Regions from separate parts of the Martelella soudanensis genome, predicted to be linked through region 3. Evidence: predicted binding sites of a transcription regulator. Region 3 holds the regulator's gene; each other region holds the start of a gene.

Region 1 (5,504 bases), 420 kb from region 3:
GACGCTTCGACGCCGTGCTGGGCGAAGTCATCGCCGCCCACGCAAGATGAAGCGTCATGATGCCGGCGGCATAAAAATACGCCGCCACCCAACCGCATGCGGTCACCACCAGAGGGAGAATAAAAAATGATGCTTACCCGCCGCCACGCCATCATGCTTGCAACGGCAATCGGCCTTGCCGCCGGAGGTCTTTCCGCCGCCGCCGCCGAAACCTTCCAGATCGGCGCCTATCCCAGCAACCCGCCATTCGAATACAAGAATGCCAGCGGCGCCTTCGAGGGCTTCGAGGTCGATATCGCCACCGAAGCCGCCAGGCGCGCCGGCCTCGAGCCGGAAATCGCCGATTACGGTTTCCAGGCGCTGTTCGCGGCCACCACGTCGGGCCGTATCGATGGCGCGATCTCGTCGATCACGATCACCGAAGAGCGCCTGCAGTCGCAGTCCTTCACCCAGCCCTATTACGATTCCGACATGGGCATTGCCGTCAAGGAGGGCGTCGAACTCTCCGGCACCGAAGACCTGAAGGGCAAGATCGTCGGCGTGCTCTCCGGCTCGACCGGCGCGAAGTGGGTCAGCGACAACGAAGCCGGCCTCGGCATCAAGGCGGTCAAGGGCTACAACGCCCAGCAGGACATGTTCCTCGATCTCGGCGCCGGCCGCGTCGATGCCGCCGTCTCCGACATTCCGGGCATGGAATACCTGTTCACCAAGATGAAGGGCTTCGCGGTCGCAGGCCGGATCAAGACCGGCGAGCAGTATGGCATGATGATGTCAAAGGACCATCCGCAGCTCGACGCCATCAACGAGGCGATCACCACGATGAAGGAAGACGGCACGATGGCCGGGATCCACGAAAAGTGGTTCGGCTCTGCGCCGCCGGCAGGCTCCTCCACCGTCACGGTCTTCGCCATCCCCTGACCGGAAACCCAGAGGGCGCAATACAGCGCCCTCTACCGCTTGCTACCGCTTTTGTTTCCGCGAGGCGCGGGCGAACGCATGCCGCGCTCACCGAAAGTTGCCGCCAATGACCCTGGTCGAAACCTTCTTCAATACCGAAGTGCTCGTCGCGAGTATTCCGTTGCTGCTGCGCGGGCTGACGAACACGTTGATCCTCGGCGTGCTCGCCATCCTGATCGGCGTCAGCGCGGGCCTGCTGATCTGCGTGTTCCGGCTCTACGCGCCGAGGCCGATCCGGTTTCTGACCGTCGCCTATATCGACGTGTTCCGCGCCATGCCGGTGCTGGTGGTGCTGATCCTCGTCTACTACGCGCTTCCCTTTGTCGGCATCCGCTTCTCGGCCTGGACCTCGGCGATCCTGTCGTTCTCGATGGTGATGGCCGCCTATTCGGCGGAGGTGTTCCGCTCCGGCATCGAAAGCGTGCCGGACGGCCAGTTCGAGGCGGCGGCCGCCCTTGGCCTTTCCTTTCCCGTCACCTTGTGGAAGGTGATCCTGCCGCAGGCGATCCGGATCGTGATCCCGCCGACCACCAGCAATTGCGTCTCGATGTTCAAGGATACAGCACTTGCCTCCACCGTCGCGATGCCCGAACTCCTGAAGGAGGCGCAGGACGCCCAGGCGTTTTACGCCAATCCGACGCCGCTGATCGGCGCGGCGATCATCTATCTGGTGTTTCTGCTGCCGCTGGTGCGTCTCGTCGCCGTACTGGAACAGCGGTTCCGCAGGGCGAAAACCCGCTGACCGGCGGGCTCGCCGCTTGACTTTGCCGCCTCTTGCCCCGACAGACGGTGACAGGCTCGCACCACCTTGAAGAGAGGCGCAATGATCAACAACGGGCTTTCCAGGATTTCGTCGAGGATGACCGTGCAGGACGGGGTCTACGAGCAATTGCGCCACGCATTGATGTGGGGCCAGTTCGAGCCCGAACAGGTGACCACGATCTCCTCGCTCGCCGCCGAATTCGGCACCAGCCATATGCCGGTGCGCGAGGCGCTGCGCCGGCTTGCCGCCGAAAAGGGTCTCGAGATCAGCCGCAGCGGCTCGGCCCGTGTGCCCGCCGTCTCGCGTCAGCGGCTCGACGATCTGTGCTGCGCGCGCACGGCGCTCGAGGGGCTGGCGACCAGGCTGGCGACGCCGCGCATGAGCAAGGCCGACATCGACCGCTGCCTCGCGCTTGCCCGCGATCACGAGGCGCTCGGCCGGGAGGGCCATGTCCACGAGATGCTGCGCAAGAACCAGGAGTTCCACTTCGCGATCTACGAGCTTTCCGGCTCCGAAGTCCTGCCGCAGATGATCGAGACGCTCTGGCTGCGCTTCGGCCCCTATATGCGCATGCTCTCCGACCTGGTGATCCAGCAGCTCAATGCGGGCACCATCCACCCCTATTCAACCTATCACTACGAAATGATCGAGGCCTTCCGGCGCGGCGATGCAGAGACGGCCTCCGCGCTGATGGTCAAGGATATCGAGGCGACGCAGAGCCTGCTGCAGGACATGTGCCCGATCTGAGGTTCGCGGGCAGCAATCAGCGGCACGGAAAGAGGGCTTTTCACGAGCCCAAGCTGTGATATCGAAAGGCCGTGGCACTGCTTGGCCAGCGGATCGAAGCTTCCCGGCTTTCATCCAGCCTTCAAGAATGCCGGATAGAGGTGGCGGGCCGCGTCGGCGGCATGTCGGAGCGGATGAAAGCGAAACTATACCATGTCGGATATGCAGGGACTTCACCTTGAGCTGAATGGCCGCAAGACGCGGCTGAAATGGCACCAATTGCGCAAGCGGGTCGCCGATCCCACCTTTTCGCTCGCCGTGATGACGGAGGGCTTCGAGATCGGAGCCTCGATGGAGCTCGATCTCAGGGTGCGCGCCGATGGCGGTTTCGCCGTCGTTCATGATGACACGCTCGAAAGCGAGACCGATGCCCGGGGCCTGGTCTCCGCGCTGACCCGCGATGATCTGGCCAGCATACGCTACGCCCCGGGCGGCGAGCCGCTTATCCTCTCCGAAGATCTCGGCCGGCTGCTGCGCAGCGCCCATCCGGACGCGCTCTTGCAGTTCGATATGAAATCGGATCTCGATGAGGTCGGAGAAGCCGGCATTGCGCATCTCGGCCAGATCATCGGCGCCAATACCGGCAATATCATCATCTCGGCGACCGATCTCGACCTGATCGCCGCGATGCGCGAGACCCTCCCCGCGGTCGCGCGCGGTATCGATCCTTCCGAGGATATCGCCGAGGCCTGGCTGAAAGACGGGTTTTCGGCCGCCAGGGACGTGCTCGATGCGGCGCTTGCCGGACCGACCGGCGCCGGCACCATTTACCTGCACTACCCGCTGGTCCTGAAAGCCGCCGACAGCGGGCTCGACATGATCGCCGCCTGCCATGACGCCGGCATGCTGGTCGATGCCTGGACTTTCAATCCCGCCCATCCGGAGCACGGCCTGGCGGCGGGAGAGCTTGAAACGGTGCGACGCCTCCTCGAACTCGGCGCCGACCAGATAACCACCGATGAGGCCCCGGCCCTTGAAGCCGCCTGGCGCGCGGCGCGGGAACCCGCTTCCGGTTGACGCTGGAATAGGTCGGGGTAGAGCGGGAACGGTTTGCCGTCCGCTTGGAACAGAGAACCGCGTTTCACGGAAACGCCGTCCAGGTTCCTGACAAAATCCCTGCCGAGTTCGTCCGTTATGCCGGTCCCGAGTTGGCCTGATGGGCCGCCTGCGCTGAATTTCAGACAAGGCTGTTTACGCGCAAGGGCTTGCGCTCGCCGCCAGACCGGCCGGAAACCTTTCTTTTTTGTACACGTGTACAATTGTCATGTACACGTGTACAAAATGTCATGTGGGCGTCATGAGGAGGACTTAGGTCATATCTTGCGTCCGATCGGCGAAGGCTAGTTTCCGCGGTTTTGGAGGACGTGCGCGGGTAGTTTTCGCTTCACCGGCATCGCTCAAAATCGGCAGGCCCGGTTTCACCTATGGCGATGCGATATGACAACACGGGCAGGGCTTCCGTGACATTTTCGGAAGACTTCATGCTCAGGGACCTGGAGAGATCCGTATGAGTATCAGGGCATTTATCGGCACCGCTACCATTGCCATCATGGCCGCGACATCCGGCGCGGCGCTTGCCGAAGACTATACCATCACCGTCTGGTCGGGAGGAACGGACGAAAACTCGCTCTACCGCGTCGACGCCATCGAAATGGCGGCCGACTATCTCGAACGCGAGGCCGCCATTCGCGGCGACGAACTCAACATCACCGTCGAAAAGCAGGTCTGGTCGGGCTGGGACGATTTCAAGCAGGCGGTGACGCTTGCCGCCGAATCGGGCACCGCCCCGAACATCATCGTCACCGGCCATGAGGATATCGGCCCGTGGTCGCAGGCCGGCATTCTGCGCCCGATCGAGGACTATGTCGATTTCGACGCCTGGCCGCTCAACCAGCTCTATGACAACCTCATCAAGGTGTCGAGCTATGACGGCATGATCTGGGGCATTCCGCAGGACGCCGAAGCCCGCCCGTTCTTCATGTCCAAGCCGGACCTGAAGGCGATCGGCTACACCGATGCCGATATCGATGCGCTTCCGGGCAAGATCGAAAGCGGCGAATATACGCTTTACGACATGCTCGATGATGCCAAGAAAATGCAGGATGAAGGTGTCGTCGAACCCGGTTACGGCTTCGGCCCGCGCGTCAATAACGGCACCGATTACTGGCAATTCTATCAGTCCTTCGGCGGCGAGATGGTCGATCCCGAGACCGGCAAGCTGGTCTTCGACAAGCAGGCCATGACCGACATGTACCAGTTCTTCGTCGATGCCGTGGCCATGGGCGTGACGCCCGCGACCTATCTCGGCGGCGAGTGGGACACATTCCACACCAATGTCGCGACCGGCAAATACGGCGCCTGGCATGGCGGCACCTGGCACAAGCTGCAATGGGAAAACCAGTACGGCCTTGAGAACTTCTTCGACAACGTCTCGTTCTCGCTGATCCCGGCCGGCAATGAAAACGGCAGGCCGAACACCATCACCCACCCGCTGGTCTACCTGATCTCGACCCAGGGCACCGACGAAGACGCGGCGATCTCCGCCGAGCTCATCGCCGTCGCCTCCGAGCCGCGCATCAACGCGCTGCATGCGGTCCAGTCCGGCCATCTGGCCATCGGCGAAGCCGAAGCGGCCATTCCGTTCTACGCCAATGACCGCTGGGCCAGCGAAGCAACGGAAATGCTGCTTCCCTATGCCAACTCGATCCCGAACAATGCCGATTTCGGCGTCTACTGGGAAGCCATGTTCAAGGGACTGGAAGCGGCCTGGACCGGCACGACCTCGGTCGAGGACGCCGTTAATCAGGCCCAGGCGACGGCCGAAAACGGCCTCGGCGACAAGATCATCGTTCGCTGAACGGACCGATGATGAACGACAAAACCTCCGTCGAAAGAGGTCTCCGCCCGAGCGTGTCCGCACGCTCGGGCGATGAAGAGACCGTCCGCGCCGCCGGCAGGGGCCGTACGCGCGTCAGCCCGTTCGGGCTGATCATGCTGG
Region 2 (5,504 bases), 1.2 Mb from region 3:
CGGTTGAGACTGCGCAGAAGCGTGGACTTGCCACATCCCGAGGGCCCGATGATCGCCGTCACCTTGCGGTCGAGGATCGGCATGCTGACACTCTTGATCGCCTGAAAGCCGTTGGCGTAGTAAAAGCTGAAATCCTCAATCCGGGCGCGTAGCGCGTCGCTCTCTGCCGCAGCCTTGATCGGAGGCGGCATGGCCGCCTCGCGTTCATCTTGAAGTCTGGCTTTCTCGATCTCGGCGTCTGCTTTTTCGACGGTCATGTTATCATCAGTCATGGTTCAGTTCCTGTGTCCTTTGCGGAGCCGGTACCGGATCCAGATGGCGATGCCGTTGAGCGAGAAGGTGAGCGCGATCAGCACCACACCGGTTGCGGCAGCGGCGGTGTGAAAACCAGCCTGAGGCCGGGAAATCCAGTTGAACATCTGTATCGGCAGCACGGTGAATCCGTCGTTGAGCCAGGCGAAGGAGATGAACGGAAACGCTCCGGTCACGGGTGCCGGCGGCAGGAAGGCGATGAAGGTCAGCGCGCCGATCGTGATGATCGGGGCGGTCTCGCCGATGGCACGGCTGAGGCCCACGATGGCGCCGGTCAGGATGCCAGGCCGCGCTGCCGGTATGATGTAGTGCCACATCACCTGCCATTGATCGGCTCCAAGGCCATAAGCACCCTCCTTGATGATCGCGGGGATCGAGCGCACCGCCTCGCGGGTCGAGACGATCACGATCGGCAGGATCAGCAATGCGAGCGTCATGCCGGCCACGAGGATCGTCTTGCCGAGGTTGAACCCGTAGACGAAGAGACCGAGCGCCAGAAGACCGTAGATGATCGAAGGTACGCCGGCGAGGTTGGACACGTTGATCTCGATGAAGTTCGAGAGCCACCCCTTCCTGGCATATTCCTCCAGATAAAGCCCCGCGCCGATCCCGATGGGAATGGCGAGGAAAGCGGTTACCAGCATGACCAGAAGCGAGCCGACCCATGCCGACAGAATACCCGCCCGCTCCGGCACGCGCGACGGATAGCTGGTCAAGAAATCGTAACTGATGCGGGTGGCCCCGCGAATGACCAGATCGCCGATCAGCGTCAGAAGCAGCGCCATTGCGATGGCCATGACGATCACCCCGCCGGAGGCGAAGATGATGTCTCTTTTCTTAGCGCGCGCGACGGCGTCGAACGCCTCCTGGTTGGTCGAGACACCGTTGCCAAACGTTCCTTCGGTTGTGGTAACCATCTCAGTATGCCTCGCGGAATTTGCGGCGCAGGTAGAAGCCGATGACATTGAAGGTGAGCGTGATGACAAAGAGCAGAAGACCCACCGCAAAGATCGACTCGTATGCGACCGACCCATGCGCCACGTCACCGAGGCTCATCTGCACGATATAGGCTGTGATTGTCGCGGCACCCTCGCGCGGGTCCCATGTCAGGTTCGGGTTCTGGCCTGCTGCGATCGCCAGCACCATCGTCTCGCCCACCGCGCGCGACATGCCGAGGATGAAAGCGGCGGTAATGCCCGAAAACGCGCCGGGGATGACGATGCGCGTCGCCACCTGCCATTTCGCCATGCCGAGCGCGTAACCGCCTTCGCGCAGGCTGTTGGGCACGGCGCGCATCGCATCTTCAGAGACAGAGACCACGTAAGGCAGGATCATGATGCCGAGGATGATGCCGGGCACCAGCAGGTTGATCCCCTTCAGCCCGGGAATGAACTGTTGCAGAAATGGCGTCATCACCAGAAGCGCGAAATAGCCATAGACCACCGTGGGCACCGCCTCGAGCATTTCGAGCGCAGGCTTCAGTGTCTCACGCACCGCCGGTTTGGCATATTCGCTGAGATAGATCGCCATGATCAGGCCGAAAGGCACCGCGATGATCATAGCAAGCCCCGCCGTTTGCAATGTCGCGGCCAGGAGAGGCAACACCCCGAATTGCGGGTCTGCGAAGACCGGCGTCCACATCGTGCCGAACAGGAAATCGAACAGCGGCACATGGGCAAAGAACCCGGCCGAGTCGCGTATCAGAATATAGACAATGGCGAATGTGACGAACACTGACAGCGCGGCGCACAGGAACAGAAAAACCCTCATGCCCCGGTCGATCAGCCGCCGTCTTTTGACAAAACCGCTGTTGATGAGTTCCGCTGAACTGGGAATGGAATTTACGGGCACGGCAACCTCGCTTGTCCGAAAAATGGATACGGCGGGTCCGAAGACCCGCCGCAAAGGTGACCAGCCCTTAGTTGGCAGCCTTCAGAAGATCGTCGGGCGTGACGCCGACCTTGGAACCGCCGTCGAAGAACGACCCGGTCGCGCGGGCATTGATCTTTTCTTCAGCCCGCGAGAACGCCTTGCTGGGCAGCGCCAGATAGCCGGTGGAGGACACGAGTTCCGGTGCGAGTTCCGGGTTGAACATGAACTTCGCGTAATCCTCGACATTCGCCTTCGTGTCCAGATGCTCTTTGTTCGCGTAGATGAACAGCGGACGGGTCAGCGGCTGATACTCACCGCTGGCCGCGGTTTCGGTGGTCGGCGCAACGCACTCACCGCCGTTGAACGAGATTTCCAGCGGCTTCACGCGGCCACGGTTCTCTTCGACATAGGCCAGACCAAGGAAGCCGATGGCATCAACGTCGGTCGACACGCCCTGGATCGTGATGTTGTCGTCTTCGGTCGCGGTGAAATCGCCGCGCGAGGCGCCCTCTTCGCCGATGATGGCGAAGGTGAAGTAGTCATAGGTGCCCGAATCGGTGCCGGCGCCGAACAGGGTCAGCGGCTGGTCCGGGTATTCCGGGTTCAACTGGTTCCAGTTGTTGACGACGCCCTGGGCTTTGGTCTCGTAAGCCGTCTTCAGCTCTTCGACGGTCATGCAGTTGATCGGGTTGTCGGGGTTCACGATCACGGCCAGCGCGTCCATGGCGACGGGCATTTCGAGGAACTCGATGCCGTTCTCGGCGCAAAGCTCCGCTTCCGAGGTCTTGATCGGGCGCGACGCGCCGGAGAAGCTGGTCTCGCCGCGGCAGAACTTCTTGAAGCCGCCGCCGGTGCCGGACACGCCGACGACGACGCGGTTGCCGGTTGCGATCTGGTATTCCTCGGCAAACGCCTCGGATACGGGGAACACGGTCGACGAGCCGTCAACCTGGATGGCATCTTCCTGGGCTGCGGCCTGATAGGCGAGCAGTGAGGCTGCGGTGAGAACGGTGACTGAAAGTATCTTTTTCATTGGAATAATCTCTCCTGGCTGGATCTGGTGTCGAATCCATTCGGGTTTCAACGGGTGGTCCCCGGAGGACGGTAAAACACAGTCTTGTTACAGTTTCATGAAATTGCAACATAGATGGTTTATTGCGACTTGCAGCGGCTCGTTCGGGTGTCGCGAAGATCCAGTGCAATCGGCATTCGGGTGAAACAGGAGGTTTCAGCCAGTCCGGAGCCAAAGCGACGGCGTAATCGATTTGCCGATCCGCCTTGCCGACCCGCCTTGCCGGCATGGCTTTGCGCGGGTCGGCGTCCGGTCACAGTCACGACGCTACTGGCAAACGGCGCTTCCGCGCATTTTCCACACCGACATGAAAATGAGAGTTCGGCCATGACAAGCAATCAGAACTTCAACATTCTCTTTCTCTGCACCGGAAACTCGGCGCGGTCGATCATGGCTGAAGCCATTCTCAACACGGAGGGCAGAGGTCGCTTTCAGGCCTTTTCGGCAGGTAGCCGACCGAAAGGCGCTGTTCATCCGCTCGCGCTCAAGGTGCTGACGGCGCAGGACTACCCGATTGAGGGGCTCCACTCGAAGAGCTGGGATGCCTTTTCGGGCCCCGATGCGCCCCGGTTCGACTTCATATTCACGCTCTGTGACAGCGCGGCGGGAGAGGCCTGCCCGATAGCGCGCGGGGCCGCAAAGCGGGCGCATTGGGGGATTGAAGACCCCGCCGCTGTCGAGGGGACGGATGCGCAAAAGGAACTGGCCTTTGTGCAAACGGCACAATTCCTCAAAAGCCGGATCAAGGCGTTTCTGAGCCTTCCGGTGGAGACAATCGAAAAAATGGCGCTGGAAAGCAGGCTGAACCAGATCGGCCGTATGGAAGGCGCAACGGACCTCGCGGCAAAGAGCGAGTGAATGCCGAATGAGACATTTCCGGTTCAAGGCCTTTGCAGCGGTATCGGCGCGGGGTCACCGCAGCTTTGCTAGTCGGGAATTTCATTATCATTGACCTGAAAACGGCCACCGGGGCCGCAGCGTTGTATAGCTGTAATAAAACGCTGCTAAGCCCGGCCGAAATGATATCCAAACAATGATCGGAGATAATAAAATGCGTCGTGCTCTTCTTGCAGCAGCCGCTCTGGTTGCTATGACAGTACCTGCTTTTGCAGATTTCACCCTGGACAGCCGCTACACGGATGCAGACGGCGACCTGATTGCCGATATCCCGTCCGATCCGGCTGAGCTTGTCGATCCTTCCGTGCTGATCTTCGCCTATACGCCGGTTGAAGACCCGGCTGTCTACGCCGAGGCATGGAAGGACTTTCTGACGCATATAGAAGAGGTTACCGGCAAGCGGGTCCAGTTCTTCCCGGTCGATTCCAACGCCGCCCAGATCGAAGCCATGCGTGCCGGCCGCCTCCATATCGCAGGCTTCAACACCGGCTCGAACCCACTGGCCGTGGCCTGCGCCGGTTTCCGTCCGTTCACCATGATGGCCGCCGAGGACGGTTCATTCGGCTACGAGATGGAAATCATCACCTATCCAGGCTCCGGCATTGCCGAAGTTGAAGACATCAAGGGCAAGGCCCTGGCGTTTTCGTCCGAGACCTCCAATTCAGGTTTCAAGGCCCCGTCGGCCATTCTGAAATCCGAATACGGCATGGAAGCCGGCACGGATTTCGAGGCCACTTTCTCCGGCAAACACGACAACACCATCCTCGGCGTGGCCAACAAGGACTATCCGGCCGGCGCCATCGCCAATTCGGTGCGCAAGCGCATGGTTGCCCGCGAGGTGATCACGGACGATCAGGTCGAGATCATCTACACCTCGCAGACCTTCCCCACCACCGGCTATGGCTTGGCGCACAATCTGACGCCCGAGCTTCAGGACAAGATCAAGGAAGCCTTCGCCTCCTTCGAATGGGAAGGGTCGACGCTGGAAGAGGAGTTCTCCAAGTCCGGCGAAGCACAGTTCATCCCGATCACCTTCAAGGACAACTGGGCCGTGATCCGCCAGATCGACGAGGCAAACGGCGTTTCCTACAATTGCCAGTAAGAACTGGTATCATCCTTTCGAACGGGCGGAGATCATCCGCCCGTTCCCTTGTTGTGGAGCCGTCATGCTCGAACTCAAATCGCTGACCAAAACCTACAAGACCGGCGACAAGGCCCTGAACGACGTCAGCCTCACCGTGCCGGAAGGTCAGGTTGTCGGACTGATCGGTCCCTCCGGCGCCGGAAAATCCACGCTGATCCGCTGCGTCAACCGCCTCGTCGAGCCGACCTCCGGTTCGGTTGCAATATC
Region 3 (5,504 bases):
TGGTCGAGGAGGACGACACCGACACGATTTTCACCAATCCCACCGACAGCCGCACCCAGGATTATATCATGGGCCGGTTCGGTTAGAGCGCGTCCAGGAAAAGTGGACACCGGTTTTCCGTCCGGACGCGCGGTAAAACAAGAGGTTAGAGCGTGTTCGCGATTCAACGAAACGCGGACAGGCTCTCAGGAGAAACAGAGATGGCACACTCGCATATCATATCGGCGTTCGACGACGAGCTGAAATACCTCCAGCGCCGGATTTCCGAAATGGGCGGCATGGCGGAGGAAATGGTCTCGCAATCCGTCGTGGCGCTGGTCAACACCGATACCGAGCTCGCCGAAAAGGTGATTGCCGAGGATCTGGCGCTTGACGAGGCCGAACGCGAGGTCGGCGAAAAGGCGATCGTCACCATCGCCAGACGCCAGCCGGTGGCAACGGACCTGCGCGAAATCATGGGCGCGATCCGGATCGCAGCCGATCTCGAGCGCGTCGGCGACATGGCCAAGAACACCGCCAAGCGGGTGATCTCGGTGCAGGGCACCGGCGTGCCGCGCAAGCTCGCCCACGGCATCGAGCACCTGTCGGAACTGGCGCTGTTGCAGCTCAAGGAAGTGCTCGACGCCTACACCTCGCGCCAGGCCGACAAGGCCAATTCGATCCGCGAGCGCGACGAGGAGATCGACGCGATCTACACCTCGCTGTTCCGCGAGCTTTTGACCTACATGATGGAAGATCCGCGCAACATCACCACCTGCACGCATCTTCTGTTCTGCGCCAAGAATATCGAGCGCATCGGCGACCATGCGACCAACATCGCCGAGATGATCTACTACATCGCCACCGGCTCGCAGCCGCAGGGAGAACGCCCGAAGGACGACATGTCGCCCTCGGTCGGCTCCGGCGAGAGCAAGTCCTGAAACCATTTGACAGAGGCACGAGATGGTTCCGAAGATCGCAGTTGTCGAAGATGAAGAAGCGCTGAGCGTCCTGCTGCGCTACAACCTCGAATCCGAAGGCTACGAGGTCGAGACGATCTCGCGCGGCGACGAGGCCGAGATCAGGCTGCAGGAGCGGGTGCCGGACCTTCTGCTGCTCGACTGGATGCTGCCCGGCGTTTCCGGCATCGAGCTTTGCCGGCGCCTGCGCATGCGGCCCGAGACCGAGCGGTTGCCGATCATCATGCTGACGGCGCGCGGCGAGGAGAGCGAGCGGGTGCGCGGCCTTGCGATCGGCGCCGACGACTATGTCGTCAAGCCGTTCTCGACCCCGGAGCTGATGGCCCGGGTCAGGGCGATCCTGCGCCGGGCCCGGCCGGAAGTGCTGTCCAGCGTGCTCAAATGCGGCGATATCGAGCTGGACCGCGAGACCCACCGCGTCCACCGCAAGGCCAAGGAAGTGCGGCTCGGGCCGACCGAGTTCCGGCTTCTGGAATTCCTGATGACCTCGCCGGGCCGGGTATTTTCCCGCTCCCAGCTTCTCGACGGCGTCTGGGGCCACGACATCTATGTCGACGAGCGCACCGTCGACGTCCATGTCGGCCGTCTCAGAAAGGCGCTCAACTTCTCGCAGATGCCGGACGTGATCCGCACCGTGCGCGGCGCGGGCTATTCGATGGAAGTGTGAGGGGCCTCTCAGTCGTCCCCTTCTCCCCTTGGGGAGAAGGTGGCCGTAGGCCGGATGAGGGCAAGCTGCATCACCGTGGTTGAAACGCTCGCGGCACTGGTTTTCACCCCCTGTCCGGCCACGGAAAGTTGCAAGACCCTCCCCTCACCGGGCGCATTCGCGCCACCCTCTCCCCTGCGGGGCGAGGGGGTGGAAGACTGCGATGCCGATGCGCTTCATCGGCGCCTCGCCTTCGGAAATTCCGTTAATACCGCCCACCGTCATTGCGATACCTCATCGTTTCTTTATCCTCAGACCACCAAAGCACTGTCCTTTCCTGCACCAGCGATTGATTTTTCCCTCCGAACAGGGCACGGACAGAACCGTCAGACGAAAGGGATGATGATGACGAGCGCGAGTTTTACCGAGCCGGTGGTGATGGCCGATCTGATGGCCCGCATGCTGTGGGAGATCGAGGCGGTGCATTTTTCCCCCGATGAGCCCTACAAGCTTTCCTCCGGTCTGGTGAGCCCGGTCTATATCGACTGCCGTCGGCTGATTTCCTTTCCCCGAATCCGCTCCACCCTGATGGATTTCGCCGCCGCAAAGATCATGAGCGAGGCCGGCTTCGAACAGTTCGACTGCGTGGCCGGCGGCGAGACCGCGGGCATTCCCTTTGCCGCCTTCCTCGCCGACCGTCTCGACCTGCCGATGATCTATTGCCGCAAGAAGCCGAAGGGCTACGGCAAGAACGCCCAGATCGAGGGCCATATGAACGAGGGCGCGAGGGTGCTGGTGATCGAGGACCTGACCACGGCGGGCGGCTCGATGTTCAACTTCATCAATGCGATCCGCGATGCCGGCGGTATCGTGAAGCATGGCATGGCACTGTTCTACTACGATATTTTCACCGAAGCCGGGAAACGATTCGAGAGTGGCGGCGTTGACCTCCATTACATCGCGACCTGGCGGAACGTGCTGGCGGTGGCGCGCGAGAAAAAGCGGTTCGATGCGAAAACGCTCGATTCCGTCGCCGATTTCCTCGATCGGCCGATGGCCTGGTCAAAGGCGCGCGGCGGCGTTGACGTGTTGCCCGTCTGACCCGGCCCGGACGCGAAAAGAACAAATTGGGAGAAGACCATGATCCTGTGCTGCGGCGAAGCCCTTATCGACATGCTGCCCCGTGAGACCACCGGCGGCGAGCCGGCGTTCTCGCCCTATGCCGGCGGCGCGGTCTGCAACACGGCGGTGGCCCTTGCCCGGCTCGGCCGGCCGACCGGCTTCTTCTCCGGCCTTTCATCGGACCTGATGGGCGATATCATTCGTGACAAGCTCGACGCCTCGAAGGTCGACCATTCCTATGTCGCAACCTCCGACCGGCCGACCACGCTCGCCTTCGTCAAGCTGGTGAACGGCTCGGCAAGCTACGCCTTCTACGACGAGAACACCGCCGGCCGGATGATCACCGAGGACGACCTGCCGGTGATCGGCGATGATTGCAGCGCGATGCATTTCGGCGCGATCAGCCTGATCCCGGAGCCCTGCGGGTCGACCTATGAGGCGCTGCTGATGCGCGAGGCGGAAAAGCGCGTAATCTCGCTCGACCCGAATATCCGCCCAAGCTTCATCACCGACGCCGAAAAGCATCGCGCCCGGATCGAGCGGATGGCGGCGAAATCCGACATTCTGAAATTCTCCGACGAGGACCTCGACTGGTTCGGACTGGACGGCTCGCTCGACGACAAGGCGCGCCGCTGGATCGCGGCCGGCGCCAGTCTTGTCGTCATCACCCGCGGCAGTGACAGCGCGATCGGTTACACGGCCACGGAAAAGGTCGAAGTCCCCAGCGAAAAGGTCGAGGTGGTCGACACCGTCGGCGCCGGCGACACTTTCGACGCCGGCATCCTCGCCTCGCTCGATCTCGCCGGCCTCCTGACCAAGGACAAGGTGAAGTCGCTTTCAGCCGACGCCATCCGCGATGCGCTGGCGCTCGGCGCAAAAGCCGCCGCCGTCACCGTATCCCGCGCCGGCGCCAACCCGCCCTTCGCGCACGAAATCGGGCTGTGAGCCGGCGCGCGGGTCACGCCTGACCCGTGCCTAGACCTACACCAGCCCCCTGCCCTTCAGCATTGCCGCCGGGCCCGGCATGCGGCCGCGAAACGCCTGATAGGCCGCCTCGGGGGCAACCGAGCCGCCCTTTGTCAGGATTTCCGTCTTGAGCCGGCTGGCGGTCGTCTGATCGAAGACATCGCCCGCTTCCACGAAGGCCTCGAAGGCGTCGGCGTCGAGCACTTCGGACCACATGTAGGAATAATATCCTGCGGAATAGCCATCGCCCGAGAAGATATGCAGGAAATGCGGGATCGCATGGCGCATCGCGATCGCCTTCGGCATCCCGATCGCATTGAGCACGCCGTCCTGAAACGCCACCGGATCGGCCGGCGGGTGTTCCGCGGTATGAAGACGCATGTCGACGATCGCGCAGGCGGTATATTCGACGGTGGCATGGGCCTGACCGAAGGTCGCGGCGGCAAACACCTTTTCCATCAGCGCATCCGGCATCGCCTCGCCGGTTTCCGCGTGCAGCGCATAGGTCTTCAGCACTTCGGGCGTGGTCAGCCAGTGTTCATTGAGCTGGGAGGGCAGTTCCACGAAATCGCGATCGACGCCGGTGCCCGAGACCGAGGGATAGGTGACATCCGACAGCATGCCGTGCAGCGCATGACCGAATTCGTGGAACAGCGTGCGGGCGTCGTCCAGCGACAGCAGTGCGGGCTTTCCGGCGCCGGGCTTGGCGAAATTGCAGACATTGATCACGATCGGCATCTCGCCCTCATCACCGTTCGGCAGCGTCAGTCGGTGCTGGCTCTGCAGCGCGTTCATCCAGGCGCCGGACCGCTTCGAGGTGCGGTTGAAATAATCGCCGAGGAACAGTGCGATCACGTCATCGTCGGCGTTTCGGATTTCATAGACCCGCACATCGGGGTGATAGGCCGTCACATCCGGCCTGGCCACGGCGTGGATGCCGAACAGCCGCTCGGCCACCGAAAAGCAGGCCTCGATGACCTTTTCAAGCTGGAGATAGGGTTTCACCTCGCTCTCCGAAAAAGCGAATTTGCGGGCCTTCAGCTTCTCGGCATAATAGCGCCAGTCCCAGGCCTCGATCTCGCCATTATAGCCGTCTTCGGCGGCCAGTTCCCGCAATTCCGCCTCGTCGGCGGCGGCAGCCTTCACGGCCTTTTCCCAGACATCCATCAACAGCATGTCGACGGCATTCGCCGTCTTGGCCATGGTGTTGTCGAGCTTCAGCGCGGCGAAATTCTCGTAGCCGAGGAGTGCGGCCTTTTCAGCGCGCAACGCCAGCGTTTCCTTCATGATTTCGCGATTGTCATGCTCGCCGCCGGAAAGGCCGCGCGCGGTCCAGGCGCGGAACGCCTTTTCGCGCAGGTCGCGCCGGGCAGACAGCGTCAGGAACGGCTCCACGATCGAGCGCGACAGGGTGACGGCATATTCGCCGTCTCGGCCGCGCCCGGTGGCGGCCCCCGCCATCGCGTCGACCAGAAAGTCGGGAAGGCCCGCAAGTTCGTCAGGCTCGCTCAGGAACAGCGCCCAGCCGCTTTCGTCGGCAAGCACGTTCTGGCCGAAGGCGGCGCCAAGCTCCGCAAGCCTGCGGTTAACGGCGGCAAGCCGCTCCTGCTCTGCGCCCTCAAGCTTCGCGCCGGAGCGGACGAAGCCCTTCCAGTGGCGCTCCAGCACGCGCAGCTGCTCGCCGGTCAGTCCCAGCGCATCGCGCCCCTGCCAGAGCGTGTCGATGCGCTGAAACAACGCCTTGTTGGCGCCGATCGCGGAGTAATGGCCGGAGAGTTTCGGCACGACCTCGCGCTCGATCTTCTGGATTT

What was found. The regulator PhoB, encoded in region 3, activates phosphate uptake and scavenging genes when phosphate is short. The targets are predictions, from matches to a motif close to TGTCATNNANCTGTCAT.
Region 1: HQ843_RS08665 (glycerophosphodiester phosphodiesterase) is a predicted target of PhoB. The motif match lies at 2,576-2,592, and genes of this name have one in related genera.
Region 2: HQ843_RS00865 (PstS family phosphate ABC transporter substrate-binding protein) is a predicted target of PhoB. The motif match lies at 3,304-3,320, and genes of this name have one in related genera.

The regions. Positions count from the first base shown of each region.
Region 1 covers NZ_CP054861.1:1,790,985-1,796,488, reverse strand. Annotated here, with positions in the region: gene HQ843_RS08685 (cysteine desulfurase-like protein) at 1-50, shown strand, start outside; gene HQ843_RS08680 (ABC transporter substrate-binding protein) at 127-918, shown strand; gene HQ843_RS08675 (amino acid ABC transporter permease) at 1,025-1,699, shown strand; gene HQ843_RS08670 (GntR family transcriptional regulator) at 1,781-2,467, shown strand; gene HQ843_RS08665 (glycerophosphodiester phosphodiesterase) at 2,660-3,523, shown strand; gene HQ843_RS08660 (extracellular solute-binding protein) at 4,014-5,363, shown strand; gene HQ843_RS08655 (carbohydrate ABC transporter permease) at 5,498-5,504, shown strand, end outside.
Region 2 covers NZ_CP054861.1:171,273-176,776, reverse strand. Annotated here, with positions in the region: gene pstB (phosphate ABC transporter ATP-binding protein PstB) at 1-191, opposite strand, end outside; gene pstA (phosphate ABC transporter permease PstA) at 276-1,229, opposite strand; gene pstC (phosphate ABC transporter permease subunit PstC) at 1,231-2,082, opposite strand; gene HQ843_RS00865 (PstS family phosphate ABC transporter substrate-binding protein) at 2,231-3,217, opposite strand; gene HQ843_RS00860 (arsenate reductase ArsC) at 3,584-4,114, shown strand; gene phnD (phosphate/phosphite/phosphonate ABC transporter substrate-binding protein) at 4,308-5,255, shown strand; gene phnC (phosphonate ABC transporter ATP-binding protein) at 5,320-5,504, shown strand, end outside.
Region 3 covers NZ_CP054861.1:1,371,177-1,376,680, reverse strand. Annotated here, with positions in the region: gene pstB (phosphate ABC transporter ATP-binding protein PstB) at 1-86, shown strand, start outside; gene phoU (phosphate signaling complex protein PhoU) at 201-920, shown strand; gene phoB (phosphate regulon transcriptional regulator PhoB) at 943-1,626, shown strand; gene HQ843_RS06640 (orotate phosphoribosyltransferase) at 2,011-2,706, shown strand; gene HQ843_RS06635 (carbohydrate kinase family protein) at 2,746-3,672, shown strand; gene HQ843_RS06630 (M3 family metallopeptidase) at 3,709-5,504, opposite strand, start outside.